2 regions of the Bacillus sp. D48C genome follow, and region 2 is predicted to be linked to the other one. Evidence: riboswitches for the same ligand, from Rfam matches in the RefSeq annotation. Region 2 holds a riboswitch; the other holds the start of a gene.
The links. A riboswitch is a leader RNA that binds a small molecule or an ion and turns the genes downstream of it on or off. The one in region 2 is predicted to bind lysine.
Positions count from the first base shown of each region.

Region 1 (3,279 bases), on a different contig from region 2:
TCGTGACTATCACGCCACATCCAATGTATGTACATGTTCCAAGCTTTCGTAATCATTAACGCGATAAAGATTGTACATAAAAAAGGTACAGTTAATTGCAATGATTGCATAGCAAGTGGTACGAGAATAAGGAACGTAAATAATAATGGAAAAAGCTGAATGATGTAATTGTATAGAAGAGATTTTTTGAAATAGGATGTTAATTTCTCTTCTAATGCAAGCAAATAGACAGCATCAGGTTTTTGAATAAATGTACGGATAGGGGATCTCGTTATAATGAATGTAAGTACAATCGTGATGAGTAGTAAAGATATTCCTTTAGAAGGAGATGTTTTTAGAAACTGAGCATAGTAGTATGCGCCAACGCATGAAATAAAGATAAAGCTATATAGTAAACCGTTAATCATACGTGCAAAGTATGTAATGATATTTTGAATATGTTGTTGGAAGCGACTGCTCCATAGCGATTCGATTGACATGTTTTTCACCTCTTTGTTCTATTATATATGTTTTACAAAAGAAAAAACGAGCAAATTGCGTTATGCAACTTGCCCGTTTTTCTTTTCGTTATTTTTTTTCTGATCACGATTCATTAATGGATAGAAAGCAAATCCAATTACGAATAAACCAATTCCGAGAAGGAACGTTTTTATATCGGATGCGCCGGTTTTAATAACCCATAGTGCGTAGCAAAGTGCGATCACTGCGACTATACCATCTGTAATTCTTGCCCGCATTTCATTTTTATATGTTTCACCAGTTGCGACTAGTTTTAACTGGAAGATTGGTGAAACGAGATATGGAATGAGGTAGGCCAGTGTTGATACGGTAATAACGAATGTATAAGCTTCCGCAATAGTTCCTGATAATGTTGAGAATAGGAATACTTGCGACATAATGTTTGTTAATCGTAATGAGTAAATTGGACTTCCTTTTTTATTTGTTTTCGTGAAGAAGGAAGGGAAGAAACCTTCTTTTGCTGCTTGATAAGGTACTTCTGAGCTTAATAAAATCCAGCCTAAGATAGAACCGAACAGGGAAGTAAGAGCAAGTAATGCCATAAGTTTCCCGCCGCCATGACCCATTGCAGCGTTTAGTGCATCTGCTAATGGACGTTCCGAAGCTTGTAATTTATCAACATGAAGTACACCCATTGTTAAAATTGTAATTCCTAAGTAAATCGCAACTGTAATAAGTAATCCCGCAACTGTTGCACGTTTTACCGTTTTTGGAGAAACAGCACGGTTTGATAAAAGAACGGCTGATTCAATTCCGATAAACGCCCAAAGCGTTGTAAGAGCAGCTAAATTTACTTGTGAAAGAAGACCGTGTGATACACCTGATTTATCAATCATCGGCGTGTACCATTGTCCAAACTTAGAAGCTTCGAATGCAAATAACGTAACGACGATGAATAAAAGGAATCCAGTTACTTTCGTTGTTGTTGCTAAGAAGTTTAGCTTTCCAGCTCCGCTTACACCATTTGTTAATATAATATGAGTTCCCCAAAGTAAGATGGAACAAATCGTAAATGTAATTAGTTTTCCGACTTCTACGTTAAAAGAACCGATTGAAAATAGTAGTCGCGTATCTTTCATAATTGGGAAGAAGAGCGATAAATATCCCGCAAATGATGTAATGATGGCAACGTTACTTGCCCAGTTTGCAACCCAATATCCCCATACCATACTGAAGCCAGCCATTTTTTTCTTTTTTGGTGTTGAGAATAAAGCATATGCATGACTTTGTGGCCCTGTCGTTAAATCAGGACGACGAATTGCTAAATTACCGAAAACAAGAGCTAGCATTAAAACACCAAATCCTGTAGTTAACCAAGCTAAAGTGACACCGAGTGGGCTTGCTGTTTGTGCCAACGTACTTGGCACCATGAAAATACCAGCGCCAACCATGTTACCGACAACGAAAGCTGTTAGTACCCAAAAGCCCCATTTTTTTTGTTGCATAGAAAATACCTCCAAAGTTAGTATAACCAAGTCAAGCGAGGAGATATGTATGTCTTCCTGAGTCAGGAAGAGAAGTCCCAAACAAAACAAAAAAAGCACGTAATCTGCCGCTACATGCTTTCTATCTTATAAGAAACCCACGACATATCTCTCGATAGCTCTCCACAAACGAAACGTTTGTGACAGTTCTGCACTTATTAAATGCAGACCCAGCAAGCGTGCATGGTGGACACGACTTACTTCGGCAACCATTCCTTTCTCATTCCTTCATCAATGCCACTACATCTCCTGAAATGATACTCTTAATGATTGCAACCTCTACCTCACCGAGATACGAATGAGGATTTAAATATTAAATTAACGTCTTTAAGAGTAACAAATGAATTTTTATACGTCAATGGATATAGTAATAATCAGATTATAGAGAAGAGTTTGTGATTAGGAATGAATAATTATTTGATATAAAAAGAAGCCGATCTAAACTAGATCAGCTTCTACATATAAAATTAAACTAAGTTTAATACTGTTACTTTTTCACGTGTCATAGACTCAAGGCTCTTACGAATACCTTGTGCGCCCATACCTGAACCTTTTACACCAATGAATGGGAAGTGGTCAGGGCCGCGCTCTGTGCGTCCGTTAATTTGTACAGAACCAGTTTCGATTTTGTTAGCAATTGCAAATGCTTTGTTAATGTCTTTAGTGAAGACACTTGCTTGCAGACCGAACTCTGATTTGTTAGCAATTTCAATTGCTTGTTCATCTGAAGAAACACGGATGATTGGAAGGATTGGGCCGAATGGCTCTTCCCAAGCAACTTTCATCTCTTCTGTTACGTGATCGATTAATGTTGGGTAAATTAAGTTACGCTCACGTTTGTTACCGATAACGATTGTAGCACCTTTTTCTACAGCGTCGTCAACTAAACCTTGAACGAAGTCAGCAGACTTGTCGTCGATTAATGGAACGATTGTGCTGTCTTGTTCTGGAGATCCAACTGATAGTTCAGCTACTTGTGCTTTTACTAAGTCAACAAGCTCGTCCGCTACGTTTTCGTGTACAAGTACACGTTTAATAGCTGTACAACGTTGACCAGAGTAAGAGAATGCACCGCTTACGATATGGTTTGCAGCATCTTGTAAGTCAGCATCTTCACGAACGATACCAGGATCTTTACCACCAAGTTCTAATACAAGTGGAATCATTGAAGCTTTTTTCGCTAAATGTTTACCTGTGTTTGTACCACCTGTGAACGATACCATATTGATGCCTTCGTGTTCTACTAAGTAGTCACCAATTACAGAACCGCGTCCTG
Region 1 is NZ_JBKFAQ010000004.1:318,081-321,359, reverse strand. It holds gene ACLBXA_RS13485 (ABC transporter permease) at 1-479, opposite strand, end outside; gene ACLBXA_RS13480 (amino acid permease) at 540-1,964, opposite strand; lysine riboswitch at 2,112-2,293, opposite strand; gene gapN (NADP-dependent glyceraldehyde-3-phosphate dehydrogenase) at 2,471-3,279, opposite strand, start outside.
Region 1: it holds a riboswitch for lysine, as region 2 does, so the genes downstream of both, ACLBXA_RS13480 (amino acid permease) here and ACLBXA_RS25385 (aspartate kinase) in region 2, are expected to answer to the same signal.

Region 2 (3,279 bases):
GGTTTCGTACTTGTACATGAATTCGAAAACACTGTAGTGTTGCATCATAACTTTCAACAATTTTTGCTTCACCATACAAGAATTTTGGCAACGGAATTTTTCTTCCAAACATATAAAACCATTGTTTCTTTGAAGCAATATGCATTGCCCCTAACTCATCGATATGAAAATGTAGTGTAGAAACGAGTAAATGTGGTTCGCCAAAATAATCTACAATTTCATTTTCGTTTTCATCCAATTGCATAACTGCGTTAAAATATCTTTTCTTATTATGAAAATAAAAAGTACGGTTCCACCTTACTAATTCTTGTCCATATTCATCTCGCTCAGCTATGTTTTGTATCGTAAATGGAATTTCCTCTCCTCGTTCCGAGAAAAACATTCGAAACTTCGATGCAATTTTCAATATAAATTTCACGAAAAAAGAGCCACCGTAAATTTCATCCATCTTTCCTTCCCCTGTAAAACTATTCTCTTCTGTAATGGCATAACGCTTCTGCAATTCAGGATGAAGATTTTTATAGGTATCCCCTAATAATCGTTCATACATATTAGCCATACACTTATCCCTTTCTCGCCCTCTTGCAATTTTTCGCGCTTGGTAAATCGAAACTATTTATATAACCGACAATTGATAACCCCATTAGAAGAACATTTAATGTAATCGGATTAAACGGCCCTGTAAAGCTTGCGATATTCGTAAATCCTGCCGCTAACGTTAAAACTAGTAATACAATAATATGCAGTATAAATAATTTTCGTTTTGTTAGTGGCAACAGCCATACGACACCGAAAATTATTTCTAACACCCCAATTATTTTAAGTATATATACACTACTTTCATTTGAACCAATTAATACAGAAAGCATCTTTACTTCTTCTGAATGAGTAAACAGTAGTTTCGGCACTATCCCTTGATATATCCATACAAAAGCAAATAAAAAGCATACGAGCCAATACGTCATTGTTCTTCTAATTAGTAACCTAGGATGAAGCCCCTTTTCTAACCATAATTTTAAGGCATCAAAACTCCAAGCGGTCGCCCAACCTAATAACGGACGAAAAATATAGGAATCTATTACATTTCCTATACGACCAAATCTTGTATCATAATCATATTGTGTCTCAAAATGGATGTATTCTTTATTCGGCGTATACTTCCAATAACCACGTCCTATTTGAATAAGAGATAATGTATTATCCGTCCAAAATTTTAAAGAGGAAATTCTTTCACCAGTTTCTTTTCTTATTTCACCTATTGATTCCCCTTCTCCAGCTATTTCAAGCCCAAATCCAATCTTTGTTTTATACAAAAACTTCTGTGGTTCTCCTTCTTTTTTCCCTAAATACGAAATTTCAGTAAAGCGAGCATCCCACTCTGTATGTATATCTGGTTCTTGCGTATATCTCCATAATTTTTCCATCGTCGTGTTCATTTTTGTCGCAACATAAATAGGCTGTTTCCTTTTCATTCTCCCACCTCCTATGCACTATAAGTTTAATGTACATGCAATGAATTTATTTTGCTACATTTTTCACAAACTTTTCTGTAAAAAGAAAGAATTTTTAAAATATATGTAAAACACTTGATTCCCCGAAAAATTTAAATTATTATAAAACAAATGTTACCAATAACTTCATAAATCAAACACTCTCGCCTAAAACGTGAGATAGAGGTTGCGATACTTATGAGTATTCTAATGGAGACACAGAGATGTCTATGAACTTAGATGAAAGGAAGTATTGCCGAAATTGATAAATTTCTCTGCATTTGTCAATTGGGGCTGTTTTCGAATAGAAACAGAACTGTCATATGTACAGACGTGTACGTATGAAGAGCTATCTACAAAAAAGAGATATCATTTTTTATGATATTCCTTTTTTGGCGGTTTTTTTATTAGCTCCGTTTTCTGTTTCCCTTTTCCTGTAACAGCACCATCCTCACTTATTTGAGATGGTGTTTTTTGTTTGTCTTTCTGGTAACTACAGGAGTATTGGGATTTATATATTTCCTAATCTATTCTTAAAAATAGACGAAAGAAGGAATTTGTAATGGAAACAATTGTTCAAAAATTTGGTGGCACTTCTGTCGGAAGCGTCGAACGCATTCAACATGTAGCAAATTTAATTATTGAAGAATATGAACGAGGTCATAGCATTGTCTCTGTCGTTTCAGCAATGGGAAAAAGCACAGATGAACTTGTCGCACTCGCTAACGCTATCACAGAAAATCCAAGTAAACGTGAAATGGATATGCTTCTATCTACAGGAGAACAAGTAACTATTTCATTATTAACAATGGCACTGCAAGCAAAAGGCTATCATGCAATTTCATTAACAGGGTGGCAAGCAGGTATTACGACAGAATCTGTACATAGTAGTGCACGGATTACTGACATTCATACAAATCGTATTCAATCTTATCTTGCTGAAGGCACGATTGTTATCGTAGCTGGTTTCCAAGGTATAAGTGTAGAAAATGAAATTACAACGCTTGGCCGTGGTGGTTCTGATACGACTGCTGTCGCACTAGCCGCTGCACTTAAAGCAAAAAAATGTGATATTTATACGGACGTGACAGGCGTATATACGACGGACCCACGAGTTGTAAAAGATGCTTACAAATTAGACGAAATTTCTTATGACGAAATGTTAGAGCTTGCTAATCTCGGTGCCGGCGTATTACACCCGCGCGCTGTTGAGTTTGCTAAAAATCATAACGTAGTTTTAGAAGTTCGCTCAAGTATGGAACAAGAAAACGGAACAATTGTAAAAGGAGAATGTAACATGGAACAACAATCAATCGTTAAAGGTATTGCATTTGAGGATAACATTACACGTGTCACAATTAAAGGATTAGAACAAGGCTCGCTTTCAACAGTTTTCTCTACATTAGCAGCAGCACACATTAATGTAGATATCATAATTCAAAGTATTACAAATGAAGGAACTGTACACCTCTCCTTCTCCATTCATTCGAATGATTTAAGAGAAACTTTAGAAGTTTTGGAACAAAATCAAGAAACTCTTCACTATGAATCTGTAGAACATGAAAATCACTTAGCAAAAGTATCAATCGTAGGATCTGGCATGGTATCTAACCCAGGTGTCGCTGCAAATATGTTCACTACTTTAAAAGAAGAAGATATTCATATTAAAATGGTAAGTACATCAGAAATTAAAGTGTCTGTCGTTATTGACCGCCTTCATTTAGTAACAGGCGTTGAGGCGCTGCATCAATCATTTATGGCGAAAATTGAGCCTTTCGTGCAAATGAGC
Region 2 is NZ_JBKFAQ010000014.1:89,108-92,386, reverse strand. It holds gene ACLBXA_RS25395 (DUF4166 domain-containing protein) at 1-559, opposite strand, end outside; gene ACLBXA_RS25390 (DoxX-like family protein) at 564-1,472, opposite strand; lysine riboswitch at 1,664-1,850, shown strand; gene ACLBXA_RS25385 (aspartate kinase) at 2,053-3,279, shown strand, end outside.